Regions from separate parts of the Priestia sp. P5 genome, predicted to be linked through region 1. Evidence: predicted binding sites of a transcription regulator. Region 1 holds the regulator's gene; each other region holds the start of a gene.
What was found. The regulator LexA, encoded in region 1, represses DNA repair genes until DNA is damaged. The targets are predictions, from matches to a motif close to CGAACATATGTTCG.
Positions count from the first base shown of each region.

Region 1 (5,353 bases):
TGAAGACGCTTCTTTTTACTCTCTTTTAACTTCTTAGGCGTAACATCTTTACCTTCTTCGTCCACAACTTTAATCGTGTGAAGGTGATTTGTCATAGATTGTCGGAAAACTTTTAAATATTCCTGACGTAGCTCTTGCTGTTCTTTCGCTTCAGATTCTGTCAGCCCTTCAGCCTTTGCCTTTTTTGAAAGAGCATTAATACGAGCAAGTTTATCTTTTGATAGCATATAAAACCTATCTCCTTATAATCAATAATTAAAATTACCGAACCGCTCCGGCAACATGTAGTCATCTTACTAAATCTCTTTCGTTTTATCAAGAGATTGAGCACTCTCTTGGTACTCTTGATAGCGGCGATGTACCGTCGCTTTTGAAATATTATGACCAAAACCTTTTAGCGTAACTGAAATTTCAGCAAAGGTTAAGCCGTTATGACGAAGGCGGACAATTTCTTCAATCGGCGCTTCTTTTTTTTCCCTTCCCGAGTTAACTCCTTGATTTTTTAAATTTTTCTGCGGACGATAACCGTTTTCTACGGCTCTTTTCATTCCTCTTTTAATTTTAGCATTATGTAATTTCCGCTGATGCTCTTCCACTAAGCTAATAATATCTAACACCATTGAATCAGATTCTGAAAGCTGAAGCTGACCTTGATGACTAATCGTATAGATGGTAGCATTTTCTTTATGAAAAGCATGAAGCAGCGCAATTCGGGCATTTCCTCTGCCTAATCGTGTTTCGTCTTGAATGAGCAGCACGGATATTTTCTCTTCTTTCATTGTATGAAGAACATCCAAAATACCCTCTCTGTCTACATCATATCCGCTTGCTTTTTCCATCACGACTTTTTTCACCTCTAGATGGTGAAGATCAGCAAGCTTTTTTAATTCTTCTTGCTGGCGCTGTAAAGATGTTTCTTGGGTTTTTTTATCCGTACTGACACGGCAATAAATAATGGCGTCCACTTTTATCACGACCTTTTCGGCTTCTAACAATATTCAGGAACGGCCGTTACACACTACTGTTCAATTGCCACTTGATTATGTAACTCTTTTTTTAAAACAGGAATATATAATTTATCTCCAGGTGATAAAGACTGGGCAGTATCTGAGTTTAAATCATTGACGTCTTCAACCCATTTGACAAATTCATTGGTGGTCAAATGATGGTGATTATGATACTTGTTGGACAAGTCCCAAAGCGTATCTCCTTTTGTAATAGTAACCGTTGAATATTTGTCTAAATCTACTTTATCCGCTCCTAAAACCAGCGTCAATACATATGTAAGTGCAGCGATAACTGCAAAAAAAATAGCGTAATGTTTCATAGAATGTAAGAATTGTTGCATATTATGATCCCCCTATCAGAATATATGTTCTTATTTTATTGAGAACATTTGTTTCTGTCAATGGAATTCTTCGAACTTATGTTTGTATATTGACACATCACGTGGTATAATTCACCTAAAGAATAGCTAAAATCGAGGTGAAAAATATGAAGCTATCAAAACGTCAACAAGACATACTAGATTTTATTAAGCACGAAGTAAAATTAAAAGGTTATCCGCCTTCTGTTCGCGAGATTGGGGAAGCGGTAGGATTAGCCTCTAGCTCCACTGTACACGGGCATTTAGCTCGTTTAGAAAGCAAAGGGTTAATTCGCAGAGATCCAACAAAACCAAGAGCAATCGAAGTTCTTCAACTAGATGAAGTAAACATCCCTAAAAGCAATGTCATTAATGTTCCTGTTATCGGTAAAGTAACAGCGGGTCTTCCTATAACAGCCGTTGAAAATGTGGAAGAATATTTCCCTCTTCCAGATAAATTCGTTTCTCCAGATGATCATGTATTTATGCTTGAAATTATGGGAGAAAGTATGATTGAAGCAGGTATTCTAGATGGCGATATGGTAATCGTACGTCAGCAGCAAACGGCTAATAATGGAGATATTGTGGTCGCTATGACCGAGGATAACGAAGCAACGGTAAAACGTTTCTTCAAAGAAGAAAATTTCGTTCGTTTACAGCCTGAAAATTCAACGATGGCGCCTATTATTCTTCGCCACGTAACGATTTTAGGAAAAGTAACTGGTGTATATCGCACGATTCACTAATCAGACACTGTATGTAAAGCCAACTAATCATGATGTTAGTTGGTTTTTTTACGTTTGTTTTCTAAAAAAATTGGCATATTATAAATGATACGTTGAATCATCGCAAGCAGGTAGAACGGTTTTTGTAAAGCTTGTTTCACTTTTTACTTTCTATCTGCATTTCCGCGACTCTTACAAGGAAATACAACCGACCATAAGAAGGATGTAGTTTATGACCAATACACCAAGGAAAACAGAATCATTTCAAACCATTGTACCTACCAAAGCAATGAACATGTTTCTTTTTCCTTTTTCCTTTGATCGAAAAAATAAAGAGCAGCTTGTTCATGCACTGAAAGAAAATTTGTTCGAGTTTTTTTCCATTCAAAACAAACATTTAGAAAAAGAATACTACGGAGAACAGTATTACGTATCTCATGATAGCCTGGATCAATATTTTCTTCCTTACATTGAATGTATTCTATTCCCTGACTCGTGCGAAAAAGAAGGGTTGCTTCGATTTTCCAAAAAAATAGACCATACCATTACGTTACACACTTCCTCCACCACCGTGTCTAGCAACGTGCTGTCTGTGGATGTTTTTTTATGTCCTTTTGAAATTGGCGTCATGACCATTCGCACTGAGATGAGCCATGATCATTATACCTATGATGATATTTTAGAATTCATGAATCATTTTCGTGTATTAGAACCGAAGCTTGCTGAAGAGCATGGATCCACCATTACCTATGAACATCATCGCTATAGCAAAGTACAAGATTATATTTTTTCACAGCTTGCGCCATTTTTGAACGAACACATCAAGAAAGAAGCCACGCGTGAACAGCACGTTGGGAGCCTTCCTTATTTTATCGATGAACGGATGTTTGTGTTAAGTTATGTAACGGTAAATAAAGAGCAAGAGATTAATTCCACAACTTTATTTCGTACTGGGCAGCTAAATAGCTATACGCCTGACGGGAAAGCGTTTATTTCTGCACACAATCATGAGTATATTAAAACGTATAATACTAAACATGTGTATGAAAGGTGGGCTCCTGAAACTTATTACGTCATAACAGACCATGTGTTTTCATGTATTTCTAAATCGGCAGACTCTAAAACGGATCAGCTTTTGATGAATCATCTATTTGGCCAGCATTACTATAATTTATTTTTACATTTTTTCTATAAAATCGTGTTGCTAAAACTATCTTATGAGTATTCTCAGCTCACGTTTCATAAAAATTCAGAGGGCATTGAACGACTAATCCGCTCTATTACCGTATTTTCAGGTAAATATTTATTTTTAGAAATTAGCTCTCGCACAGAAGGTCAAGAGTTTTCTGAGCTCTTTAAAAAAATCTTCCACATCAATTCTCTTTATCAAGAAGTCAAAGAAACCCTTGGTACTTTGTACCAAAATCAAGAGAAAATCGCAGCCAAACGTCACAATTACTTATTATTGATTTTAACGATTTATACGGTTCTTTCCGGTATTTACGGAATGAATTTAGTTATTAGCAAACTAAAGGGAAACATCAATTGGGATAGTATGAAGCAGTTTTCTATCTTTGAATATATCGCTTTAATAGTAGCTCTATCAGGAATTCTGATCAGCATTAGTCTCGGAGTGAGTTCCCTATGGAATTTATTAAAAGATCGATTTAAAACATAAAAGCTGTTCGCATCAGAAAACACATGATAAAAAAGAAGAGATTGAGACATAACTAAATCAAGCGAGTCTAAAGGAGAACAAATGGAATAAATAAGCTAGCAGGGATTGCTTGTGACACCGCGGTTGATTTCCGTGCAAGACTTCGCTTTCCGCGGGCGGCCGGTGAGCCTCCTCGTCGCTTACGCTCCTGCGGGGTCTCACCTGTTCCGCTTTTCCCGCAGGAGTCTTCGTCTTGCCCTCCAATCAACTGCTGGAAAGAACTAAACAAATAAAACCTACGTTTACCATAAAAAAACGAACCACTAATCAAACATGTTGATCAATGGTTCGTTTTTCACTTCGACTAAAATTCTTTTTTCCCAACCTCTTTTATCTATTACTAAATCACTGCCTACTCCGCTGAACCTTTTATCAAACGTTGTGCCGCTGTTGTAATATCAGAACAATCTAACATTATACTCTATAAGAAAAATATATACAAAATAATAAAATATGGTATCATAGGGTAGGAATTTTGTACCTTATCTTTGAAATAATTTGCAGGAGGTAATATGCTTAACTCATTTTTATCCAAAAGCCTGATTCTTTTATGTGTCATTATTCTCACATGGTCTCTATGGGGCAGTTACAGTGCGATGACAAATTCATTGGAATTAAAAGGCTTGGCTTTAAGTAATTCATTTATCATTGAAGGAATATTTATCACTTTCCTTGTCATTTTTCTAATAGCTATTGCAAGTAGATACATGAACAAAACTGTTTTTTTTATTTCACTGATCGTTTTGACCTTAGGTATTCGACTAGCATGGATGCTTTCTGTTCAAACGCCTGTAAAATCTGACTTTCTTGTCATGCTAGATGCCGCGCGTAATATCGCAAAAGGAAATTATGAATTTAACCAAAGCGTTTATTTCACTACATGGGTATATCAGCTAGGCTTTTCATTCTATGAATCTGTTATTATTCGCTGTTTTGGAGATAATATTTTTATATTAAAATTGTTAAATATTTTTTATTCCACTGGAACCGTTATTTTTATTTATTTAATTGGCGCGAAAGTATTTAACGAACTTGCTGGGAGAATGGCAGCTTTTCTATACGCGTTCTACATTCCGAACATTCTCTATAGCTCAGTGTTAACTAACCAGCATTTGGCTACTTTTTTATTTTATGCAGCTTTTTACCTTATTATAAAAAGATTTGCTCATAGCAAGTTTAGCTGGCTTTATATTGGCCTTCTATTGTCGTTAGGAAATTTAATGCGCCCTCTAGGACCCATTATTATCGTTGCTGTTTTCATTTATTTCATCTTGCAAATTCTTCAACCTTACATTAAAACGAAGGATGCTGCTGAGTTAAAAGTTCGCCGAAAACAAATAGGAAAAAACCTCGTAGGCATACTGGCTACTTTTTTTATTGCAAATGCGCTGATCAACTATTCTTTTGTTGCTAGCGGTATTTCTAAATATCCTTTAAGTAACAGAGATCCTTTATGGAAATTCGTCATTGGCTTTAATTACGAAACAAGCGGTTCTTATTCTTCAGAGGATGCTAGTCGTTTTATGGGTATGCCAATTGGAGAAA
Region 1 covers NZ_JAKWFJ010000001.1:799,364-804,716, reverse strand. Annotated here, with positions in the region: gene MMB69_RS04105 (DUF896 domain-containing protein) at 1-227, opposite strand, end outside; gene MMB69_RS04100 (YneB family resolvase-like protein) at 297-965, opposite strand; gene yneA (cell division suppressor protein YneA) at 1,019-1,348, opposite strand; gene lexA (transcriptional repressor LexA) at 1,495-2,112, shown strand; gene MMB69_RS04085 (magnesium transporter CorA family protein) at 2,324-3,769, shown strand; gene MMB69_RS04080 (hypothetical protein) at 3,837-4,037, opposite strand; gene MMB69_RS04075 (ArnT family glycosyltransferase) at 4,321-5,353, shown strand, end outside.

Region 2 (5,353 bases), 800 kb from region 1:
TTACGAAAAAGCTTGCAACGTCAGCTGCTTCTTATAAAGAGAAGCAGCAGTAACAAAAAAGAGGAGAGACACACGATGGAAAATCAAAAAAATTCAAAGCGCACGCTTTTATTAATTGGCTTAATTATTGCGATGTTCTTTTCTGCACTTGATGGAACCATTGTCGGAACAGCTATGCCAAGAATCGTAGGAGATCTTGGTGGATTGAGCATGATGACATGGCTGACAACAGCCTATTTATTAACGTCCACAACGGTTGTTCCGATTGCAGGGAAACTCGCTGATTTAGTAGGACGCAGAGTAATTTATGTTACAGGACTTATTATTTTTATGGTTGCTTCTGCTTTATGTGGAATGGCAAATAATATGACAGAGCTTATTTTATTCCGTGCATTACAAGGAATTGGCGGCGGCGTTATGATGCCGATGGCAATGATTGTAATCGGTGATTTATTTACAGGAAAAGCACGAGCAAAATTTCAAGGAGTATTTGGAGGAATTTACGGTCTTGCTTCTGTCATTGGTCCACAAATTGGCGGATGGATTGTTGATTCACTGAACTGGAAATGGGTGTTTTACATCAACTTGCCGGTAGGGATACTCGCTACCGTTTTTATTGCACTGGGACTTCAAGGAAAGAAACATACGGGACCTGTGAAATTCGATGTAGCCGGTATGTTCACAATGGTTATCGGAGTAGTGAGCTTGCTTCTGGCCCTGAGCTTTGGAGGAAAAGACTACGACTGGAACTCTTGGCAAATTGTTAGTCTATTTACACTGGCTGTTGTTGGGATCATAAGCTTTATTATTGTGGAAACGAAAGCGAAAGAGCCGATTCTTCCGATGTATTTATTTAAGAATCGAACGTTTACGCTTTTAAATATCGTTGGCTTTTTTATGAGCATCGGCATGTTCGGAGCCATTACGTTTGTTCCGTTCTTTATGCAAGGAATCGTTGGAGTCAGCGCCTCGGAATCAGGTACCATTATGACGCCGATGATGATTTCAATGATCGTAACGAGTATTATTGGAGGGCAGCTTGTTTATAAAGTTGGAATCAAACCTCAAATCGTAACGGGTATGCTTATTATGGCAGGAGGGTTCTTTTTATTAACAACATTAGACCTTCATACTAGCAAGCTTGTTGCCACTTCTTATATGGCCATAATCGGTTTGGGAATGGGGCTTGTGATGCCAATTTTAACGCTTGCTCTTCAAGAAAGCTTTTCAAAAGAAGAGCTCGGTGTGGTTACATCATCAAGTCAATTTTTCCGTTCAATTGGAGGAACGTTCGGTATTACCATTTTAGGAGCGGTAATGAATGCAAAATCAGGTACACTTCTTACTGACAAACTCGTTCCATATTTAAACACATTGCCTGCTCAAGCAAGTGCTTTTGCAGACGGGTTTAAAAAAGCGATTGATACGAATCCTGAAAGTGTGCTGCAGATGCTGTTTAGCCCTGAGGCGCTAAAGAATATCCCAGCTGCGCTTTCAGACAGCATTGTGCCAATTTTGAAGACCTCGCTAATGAGCGCATTGCACAGCGTCTTTTTCATGGGCTTAGCTTTTATTGTTTTAGGGGCGGTATGCACATTATTCTTAAGGCAGATCAAGCTTTCAAATAAAAAAGCCGAAGAAAAACCAGAAGAAGGCATTGCTGAAGTAGAGCCATCACATTAAAAAAAGCGCACAAATTTGTGCGCTTTTTTCTATATCAACTAGTGGTTTCATTGGGCTTACGAAGAAAAGGGGATTGTTTAGACGTGTCATACGAAATTTGATCAAGTAAATACGTTAAATATAAGTTCAGTTCAAACCTATCTTCTGACACAAAATCTGTAAGCGCTTGCTTATTATCTTTCCACATGGTAATTCCTCCTTAATTTTACATACTAATGAATGGATTTAATATCAGAAAGCAAAAGGGAAACAACGGCTTCATTTTCGTCTTTTACGGATAGAATTTGCTGATGGAGATTTAAGTTGTGCACGCGGCCTTTGCACGTTTGCAACGTTCCATCTTTATAGTAAGAAACAGTTATCGTCCCACTTTTCGTTAATTCTCGCAAAAACATTCAAGAAGCCTCCTTAAAAAAGATTACCTGATTTAAAAGCCAGTCCTTTCATTTGAGATGAGCAAAAGGGAATTGTATGTACTGCAAGCTTCCCTTTATATTCTTCAATGTGTATGAATAGATCGAATAAAAGGTTGCTAGCTCACCTATAAAATGTCCTAAATTTCAGAATATACTGTCTTTTTCGTATAGTGTTTTTTAAAAGGATTAATGTTACATTTATTATGTAACATTCTGATGAGAAAGAAAACCGTTTCTACAAAACTTCTCTAAAAATTACAAAATATTCATATTTATGTGAAGGATGTAGAATGAGCAAATATAGAAGTAACTGCGTTTATAAAAAACGTAACGACAGCTTCAAATATTAATGATCTTAATACTAGTTATCAATTATATGTATTTTACTAATTTATTCTTCTCCGATAAAATGCAGGTAGACGAATTTGATAAGAATTTTCTAATGATTTATATAATTAAATTTGATATAATCTATAGGAATAATAATGTATGAAGGGAAACATCATTGATTAATTAGACACAGGTATTAAATGTTGTTGAAGATGATTCGTAAAAGCATACATATTTAAATTATATATTTTTGTGAGGTGGACAGTGTTGCAACTTAAGGTAGTAAACAGCCCTTTTAATCAAGAACAAGCAGATTTGCTTAATCGCCTTCTGCCGACATTAACAGAAGCACAAAAAATGTGGTTGAGCGGTTATTTAACAGCATCTCAATCTACGTCTGCCGAAGGAACGCCAGACGTTTCTACAGCAGCGCCTGATCAAACGAAACAGACGGTTTCAAAAGACGTAACGATTCTTTACGGATCACAAACAGGAAATGCTCAAGGACTTGCTGAAAATACAGGCAAAACGCTTGAAGCAAAAGGTTTTAATGTAACTGTATCTTCTATGAATGATTTCAAACCAAATAATTTAAAGAAACTTGAAAATTTATTAATCGTCGTAAGTACACATGGAGAAGGAGAGCCGCCTGATAATGCCCTGTCTTTCCATGAATTTCTTCACGGCCGTCGAGCACCAAAACTTGAGAACTTCCGTTTCTCTGTCTTATCGCTTGGAGACAGCTCATACGAATTTTTCTGTCAAACAGGAAAAGAATTTGATGTGCGCTTAGCAGAACTTGGCGGTGAAAGACTGTATCCGCGCGTTGACTGTGATTTAGATTTTGAAGAGCCCGCGAATAAATGGCTTAAAGGTGTTATTGACGGATTAAGCGAAGCAAAAGGACACAGCGCTTCGGCAGCTGTTCCAGCGGAAGCTCCTGCAGGAACTTCACCATATTCAAGAACAAATCCTTTTAAAGCAGAAGTGCTTGAGAACTTAAACTTAAACGGCCGCGGATCAAATAAAGAAACGCGACACTTAGAACTATCTCTAGAAGGTTCAGGTTTGACGTATGAACCAGGAGACAGTTTGGGTATTTATCCTGAAAATGACCCGGAGCTTGTTGATCTTCTTCTTAACGAATTCAAGTGGGATGCAAGTGAAAGTGTAACGGTTAATAAAGAAGGAGAAACGCGTCCTCTTAGAGAAGCGCTAATCTCTAATTTTGAAATTACCGTTTTAACAAAACCGCTTTTAAAGCAAGCAGCTGAGCTTACTGGAAACGATAAGTTAAAAGCGCTTGTAGAAAATCGTGAGGAATTAAAAGCATACACACAAGGCCGTGATGTGATTGACTTAGTTCGTGACTTCGGCCCATGGAACGTATCGGCACAAGAGTTTGTAGCCATTTTACGTAAAATGCCAGCGCGCCTTTACTCGATTGCAAGCAGTTTATCAGCAAACCCTGATGAAGTTCATCTAACAATCGGAGCGGTACGCTACGAAGCGCATGGACGCGAGCGTAAAGGTGTTTGTTCAGTTCTATGTTCAGAACGTTTGCAGCCAGGCGATACGATTCCTGTATACCTTCAAAGCAATAAAAACTTTAAGCTTCCTCAAGATCAAGAAACGCCAATTATTATGGTAGGACCTGGTACAGGTGTGGCTCCGTTCCGCTCATTTATGCAAGAGCGTGAAGAAACAGGAGCAAAAGGAAAGTCATGGATGTTCTTTGGAGATCAGCACTTCGTAACAGACTTCCTTTACCAAACAGAATGGCAAAAGTGGTTAAAAGATGGCGTACTGACAAAAATGGACGTGGCGTTTTCACGCGATACTGAAGAAAAAGTATACGTACAAAACCGTATGCTCGAACATAGTAAAGAATTATTCCAATGGTTAGAGGAAGGCGCATCTTTTTATGTGTGCGGAGATAAAACAAATATGGCACGCGACGTGCACAACACGCTAGTTGAAATTATCGAAACAGAAGGCAAGATGAGCCGTGAACAGGCGGAAGGTTACCTTGCTGAAATGAAGAAACAAAAACGTTATCAGCGTGATGTATACTGAGGATTGAAAGGAGATTTTCAACATGGTAAACAAAATTTTAAAAGCGCCCGAAGGTCCTCCAAGTGACGTTGAGCGCATAAAAGATGAAAGTAATTATTTGCGCGGTACATTAGGAGAAACAATGCTCGACCGCATCAGCTCAGGTATTTCTGAAGACGATAATCGTTTGATGAAGTTCCACGGAAGCTACTTGCAAGATGATCGAGATCTTCGTAATGAACGTCAAAAACAAAAGCTAGAGCCAGCTTACCAATTCATGCTTCGCGTCCGTACGCCAGGCGGTGTTTCAACGCCAGAACAGTGGCTAGTGATGGATGATTTAGCACAAAAATACGGAAATGGAACGTTAAAGCTGACAACTCGTCAGGCATTCCAAATGCACGGCATTTTAAAGTGGAACATGAAGAAAACGATTCAAGAAATTCATGCTTCTTTATTAGACACAATTGCAGCTTGCGGAGATGTAAACCGTAACGTAATGTGCAATCCGAATCCGTATCAGTCAGAAGTACACGCTGAAGTATTCGAATGGTCAAAAAAATTAAGTGATTACTTATTGCCTCGTACAAGAGCGTACCACGAACTTTGGCTAGATGAAGAGAAAGTGATCAGCACACCGGAAGTGGAAGAAGAAGTGGAACCAATGTACGGTCCGCTCTATTTGCCAAGAAAGTTCAAAATTGGCGTAGCTGTTCCACCTTCTAACGATATTGACGTGTATTCACAAGACCTTGGCTTTATTGCAATTTTAGAAGACGAGAAACTTGTTGGATTTAACATAGCAATCGGCGGCGGTATGGGTATGACGCACGGAGATAAAGCAACTTACCCTCAGCTTGCAAAAGTGA
Region 2 covers NZ_JAKWFJ010000001.1:1,602,286-1,607,638, forward strand. Annotated here, with positions in the region: gene MMB69_RS08810 (MarR family winged helix-turn-helix transcriptional regulator) at 1-53, shown strand, start outside; gene MMB69_RS08815 (MDR family MFS transporter) at 76-1,683, shown strand; gene MMB69_RS08820 (hypothetical protein) at 1,718-1,870, opposite strand; gene MMB69_RS08825 (YolD-like family protein) at 1,896-2,078, opposite strand; gene MMB69_RS08830 (assimilatory sulfite reductase (NADPH) flavoprotein subunit) at 2,697-4,505, shown strand; gene cysI (assimilatory sulfite reductase (NADPH) hemoprotein subunit) at 4,528-5,353, shown strand, end outside.
Region 2: the regulator LexA is predicted to act here: its motif matches at 2,202-2,215, upstream of MMB69_RS08825 (YolD-like family protein).

Region 3 (5,353 bases), on a different contig from region 1:
GGGCTCAAGTTCTCCAATGGAGAAACCACATTTTGGACAAGCATGATGCTCACTAAAAAGCAGTTCTTCTTCACCTATCACATCAATAATTACTTTCCCTTCTCCAAGGCGAAGAGCTGATTCCAAAGAGTCCGACAAACGAGCGGCTACACCTTTTTTTACAACAACGCGATCAATCACTACTTCAATGGAGTGCTTTTTGTTTTTTTCCAGTTCAATTTCTTCTGTTATTTCACGCATTTCTCCGTCTACTCGAATGCGAACGTACCCTTCCTTTTTAATATCTTCTAACACTTTTACATGGGTACCTTTTCGTCCAGATACCACAGGTGCCAGTACTTGAAGTTTTGTGCGTTCAGGGTATTCTAAAATTCTATCTACCATTTGCTCAATCGTTTGAGATGTAATTTCAATTCCATGATTAGGACAAATCGGCTTTCCTACACGAGCAAACAAAAGGCGCAAATAGTCATAGATTTCGGTCACAGTTCCGACGGTTGAACGAGGATTTCGGCTCGTTGTTTTTTGATCGATTGAAATAGCAGGCGACAATCCTTCGATTGAATCTACATCGGGCTTATCCATTTGACCTAAAAACTGTCTTGCATATGCCGAAAGCGACTCGACATAACGTCTTTGTCCTTCTGCATAGATTGTATCAAAAGCCAAAGAAGATTTACCAGAACCTGATAACCCTGTTAATACCACTAATTTGTCTCGCGGGATTTCAATATCGATATTTTTCAAATTGTGGGCTCGTGCACCTTTTACCACGATTTTTTCCATCGCCATGTTTTATCACCCTTCCGCTTTTAATTCTAGAATCAAGTCACGAAGCTCAGCTGCGCGTTCAAAGTTAAGCGCTTTGGCTGCTTCTTTCATTTCTTGTTCCATTTCTTCTACGAGCTTTGCTTTTTCTTTTTTGTTGAGCTTATCAAATGCCGGTGCTTCTTCATACGTTTCTGTATCTTCTGCTACTACTGTTGCACGAATTGAGCCTCGAACTTCTTTTTGAATCGTTGTCGGTGTAATACCATGCTCTTCATTGTAAGCTTCTTGAATACTTCTACGACGCTTGGTCTCATTGATAGCAATGTCCATGGAGTTTGTGATGCGATCTGCATACATAATGACATGTCCATTAGCATTTCGCGCAGCACGTCCGATGGTTTGAATAAGCGATCGTTCTGAACGCAAGAATCCTTCTTTGTCGGCATCTAATATGGTTACTAACGAAACTTCCGGAATATCTAAACCTTCACGAAGTAAGTTAATTCCTACAAGCACATCATATTTTCCAAGCCGCAGCTCTCGGATAATTTCAATACGCTCGAGCGTCTTCACCTCAGAGTGAAGGTATTGAACTTTAATGCCAATTTCTTTTAAGTAGTTCGTTAAATCCTCAGACATTTTCTTTGTTAACGTCGTAACGAGCACTCGTTCATTTCGCTTAATCCGGTCGTGAATTTCTCCAATTAAATCATCAATCTGTCCTTCAATTGGTCGAACTTCAATATTTGGATCCAATAATCCCGTTGGACGGATAATTTGTTCAATCACATCAGGTGCCTTCTCAAGTTCGTAAGGACCTGGTGTTGCAGAAACATGAACAATTTGGTTAATATGCTGTTCAAATTCATCAAATTTAAGCGGGCGGTTATCTAATGCAGACGGCAGGCGGAAACCATGGTCTACTAATACTTGTTTACGCGCTTGGTCTCCATTATACATTCCTCTAACTTGAGGAATCGTAACGTGTGATTCATCCACAACAAGAAGGAAATCTTCCGGGAAGAAGTCCAGCAGTGTATAAGGTGTAGAACCAGCTGGACGAAGCGTTAAATGACGAGAGTAGTTCTCGATTCCCGAACAAAAGCCCATCTCTCTCATCATTTCTAGATCGTAGCGCGTGCGCTGCTCCAAGCGCTGCGCTTCTAAAAGCTTTCCTGCTTCTTTTAGCTTCTCTAGCTGTTCTTCTAATTCTTTTTCAATGTTTTGAATAGCAACACGCATTTTTTCTTCTCTCGTGACAAAGTGGGATGCCGGGAAGATAGCTACATGTTCACGATCTCCAATAATTTCTCCTGTTAGAGCGTCAACTTCTCGAATGCGGTCAATTTCATCTCCGAAAAACTCGACGCGAATACAGTGTTCATCTCGAGATACAGGAAAAATCTCCACAACATCGCCGCGAACGCGAAACGTTCCGCGCTTAAAGTCAATATCGTTTCTTTCGTACTGTACATCCACTAGCGTACGAAGCAGCTGATTCCGCTCTTTTTCCATTCCTACTCGAAGAGATACGACCATTTCTTTGTATTCTTCCGGAGACCCTAATCCATAAATACAGGACACGCTGGCAATAATAATGACATCTTTTCGTTCAAAAAGAGCAGAAGTTGCCGAGTGCCGAAGTTTATCAATTTCATCATTAATGCTTGCATCTTTTTCAATAAATGTATCTGTTTGAGGTACATAAGCTTCAGGCTGATAGTAATCGTAGTAACTGACAAAGTATTCAACTGCGTTATTAGGGAAAAACTCTTTAAACTCACTGTACAATTGACCAGCAAGCGTTTTGTTATGAGCCATAATTAATGTCGGCTTATTTATTTCCTTAATAACATTAGACATGGTGAAGGTTTTTCCCGTTCCTGTAGCACCTAACAAAACTTGATGCTGCTTACCTTCTTTAATTCCTTTCACAATCTTTTCAATTGCCTTTGGCTGATCACCTTGCGGTTGATATGGGGATACTAATTCAAACTGATCTTTCAAATGAAGGCCTCCGTTTCCATTTTCTTGTTTTATCTATTTTTTATTACGATATGTAAAAACCGAAAACACGAACTGATATTCGTATTTTATCACTTTATAATCATAAATGAAACTAATGAGTATTAATCTTATATAGTGTTTGTTTGTTTTTATTTTTTACCCTGTTACTTTATTACCCACTAAATTCTTATACTACCCTTTTCGAAGGGAATACAACTCTTTGGATGAAAGCGATAAAAGAAAGTAAGCTGCGTAATTGTTTGAAAAAGATAGGCTTTTGCGCCAATTTCTAAATTATGATACAGTATAAAAAATATGTACTGAGAGGGGTTTAGTATGGCAAGCGTTGATCAAGTTCTTATAAATAACTCCTTTATAACAGTTGAAGAATCAACTTCTTTAGCTAAAGTGAAATCTGAACTTTCAAACTATGACTTCGTTGTAGTCACAGCAAGTACCTTTTATGTAATACAAAAAGATGAACGATACCTGTTAACGGGTCATGACGAGGCATCTTCCATAAAAAAAGTAATAGCGGATACAAATTGGCCTTCATCTTCTACTTCTACGTTAGCCAATTTACAAGCCAACACAAACTGGAACAGACCAGTCCTCATTCAAGCAGAAAACCAAGAAACCACAATAGGACTTGTAACACCTTCACAGTGGATTACACATTTGCATAGCCAAAATGAGATATTAGCTTCCTATTTTGATACATTGGCAGAAACCATTAATGATGCAGTGACAGCGGTCGATAATGAAGGAAATGTAATCTTGTGGAACACTGCTGCGGAACATACGTATAAGATTCAGAGAGATGATATTATGGGTAGAAAAATCGGAGAGCATTTCAAAGATGAATCAATCATTCTACATACGATTCTAAATGAAGGGCGCCCTGTACGCGGAACGTATCATCGTCCTAATGAACAAACTCACGTGCTCATCAATGCATCTCCTATTATAAGAAACAATCGAGTCATAGGTGGAGTCGCAACTGAACACGACATTACCAATATTGTAAGATTAAATGAAGAAATTGATGTGTCTCTTCTCATTCCAAAAGATAATCCATTTTCTTCTTTCGCGGGTATCAGTCCTGAAATTAAGCAAGCCGTTGACATTGCCAAAAAAGTGGCATCTACAGATATGCCTATTTTATTAACAGGAGAACCTGGTTCTGGGAAAGAAATGCTGGCTCAGGCCATCCACTACGGGGGATCTAAACATAAAGAACCTTTTTTATCTTTAAATTGCGCCACTATTCCATCGGGACTCCTGGAAATTGAGCTCTTTGGTCATCAAAAAGATGTCTTTTCAGAAGATCCAACAACCATTGCGGGAAAACTGGAGCAGGCTCACAACGGGACTTTATTTATTGAAGAAATTGATAAAATGCCTCTTGAAATTCAAGTTAAGTTTCTCCGTTACTTGGAAGAACGATCCTTTTATCACGTTGGAGGCACGGAAGAAATTCAAGTTCAAACCCGAATTATAGCCTCTACCACGACGCCTTTGGAAGAGTTGCTAAAAGCCGGTGAATTCCATGAAAATCTTTACTATCTGCTGACCGTCATCAACATTATTATTCCGCCGCTTCGAGACCATAAAGAAGACATCGAAGCATTGACTCAGCAATTTGTACAGGAATTCAGCAAGAAGTATAAAAAGAAGGCTCCTTTCATTAGCTCTGAAGTTCTCGAAGCCTTTATGCAATACGATTGGCCAGGCAATATTCGCGAGCTGAGAAATACGATTGAACGAATGATTTTTCTAAGCGATCAGTCGTTGATTACCCTTACGCACCTACCTGACAATCTGAAAGATGCAAGTTCTTTCACAGAAGTTCAAAAAGAAGAAGAGTCTCTTCAAGAAGCTAGGCTAATAGAAGAGACTCTTCAAAAAACCTATGGAAATAAAAGTGCAGCAGCAGATCTGCTTGGCATTTCACGCGGCACCCTTTATAACAAAATCAAAGAATACGGATTAAACTAATTAAAAAATTCGACACGAAGCTCAGAGTACTTGTGTCGAATTTTTTATGTTTCTTTGACTGAACTTATTTGGAGAAATTTTTTAATACGAACCATACATTGGCAGGGCGTTCGGCTAGGCGTCTCATGAAATACCCAAACCAATCAATGCCGTAAGGAACATAAACCCTTACTTTATATCCTTCTTTTACTAGACGATCCTGCAGCTCTACGCAAATTCCATAAAGCATTTGGAACTCAAATTGGTCATTTGAAATACCATTTTCTCTTACTAATCGTTTTGTGTACTGAATCATTTCTTCATCATGACTTGCTACAGCTGTATAGTGACCATTTAATAAATGCATTTTAATGATTTTTTTATAGTTTTCATCTACGTCTTTCTTTTCTGGAAATGATACTTCTGGTGATTCTTTATAAGCTCCTTTTACTAGACGTAAATTGGCTTGATATTGATGTAAGTCATTCATATCTTGTTCTGTACGATAAAGATACGCTTGAATCACAATTCCAACATTATCGAACTCTTTGCGTAATTCTTTATACATATCAAGGGAGATTTGGCAGTGCAAGTAGTC
Region 3 covers NZ_JAKWFJ010000003.1:145,593-150,945, forward strand. Annotated here, with positions in the region: gene uvrA (excinuclease ABC subunit UvrA) at 1-792, opposite strand, end outside; gene uvrB (excinuclease ABC subunit UvrB) at 799-2,778, opposite strand; gene MMB69_RS22340 (sigma-54 interaction domain-containing protein) at 3,115-4,776, shown strand; gene MMB69_RS22345 (proline dehydrogenase family protein) at 4,841-5,353, opposite strand, start outside.
Region 3: the regulator LexA is predicted to act here: its motif matches at 2,847-2,860, upstream of uvrB (excinuclease ABC subunit UvrB).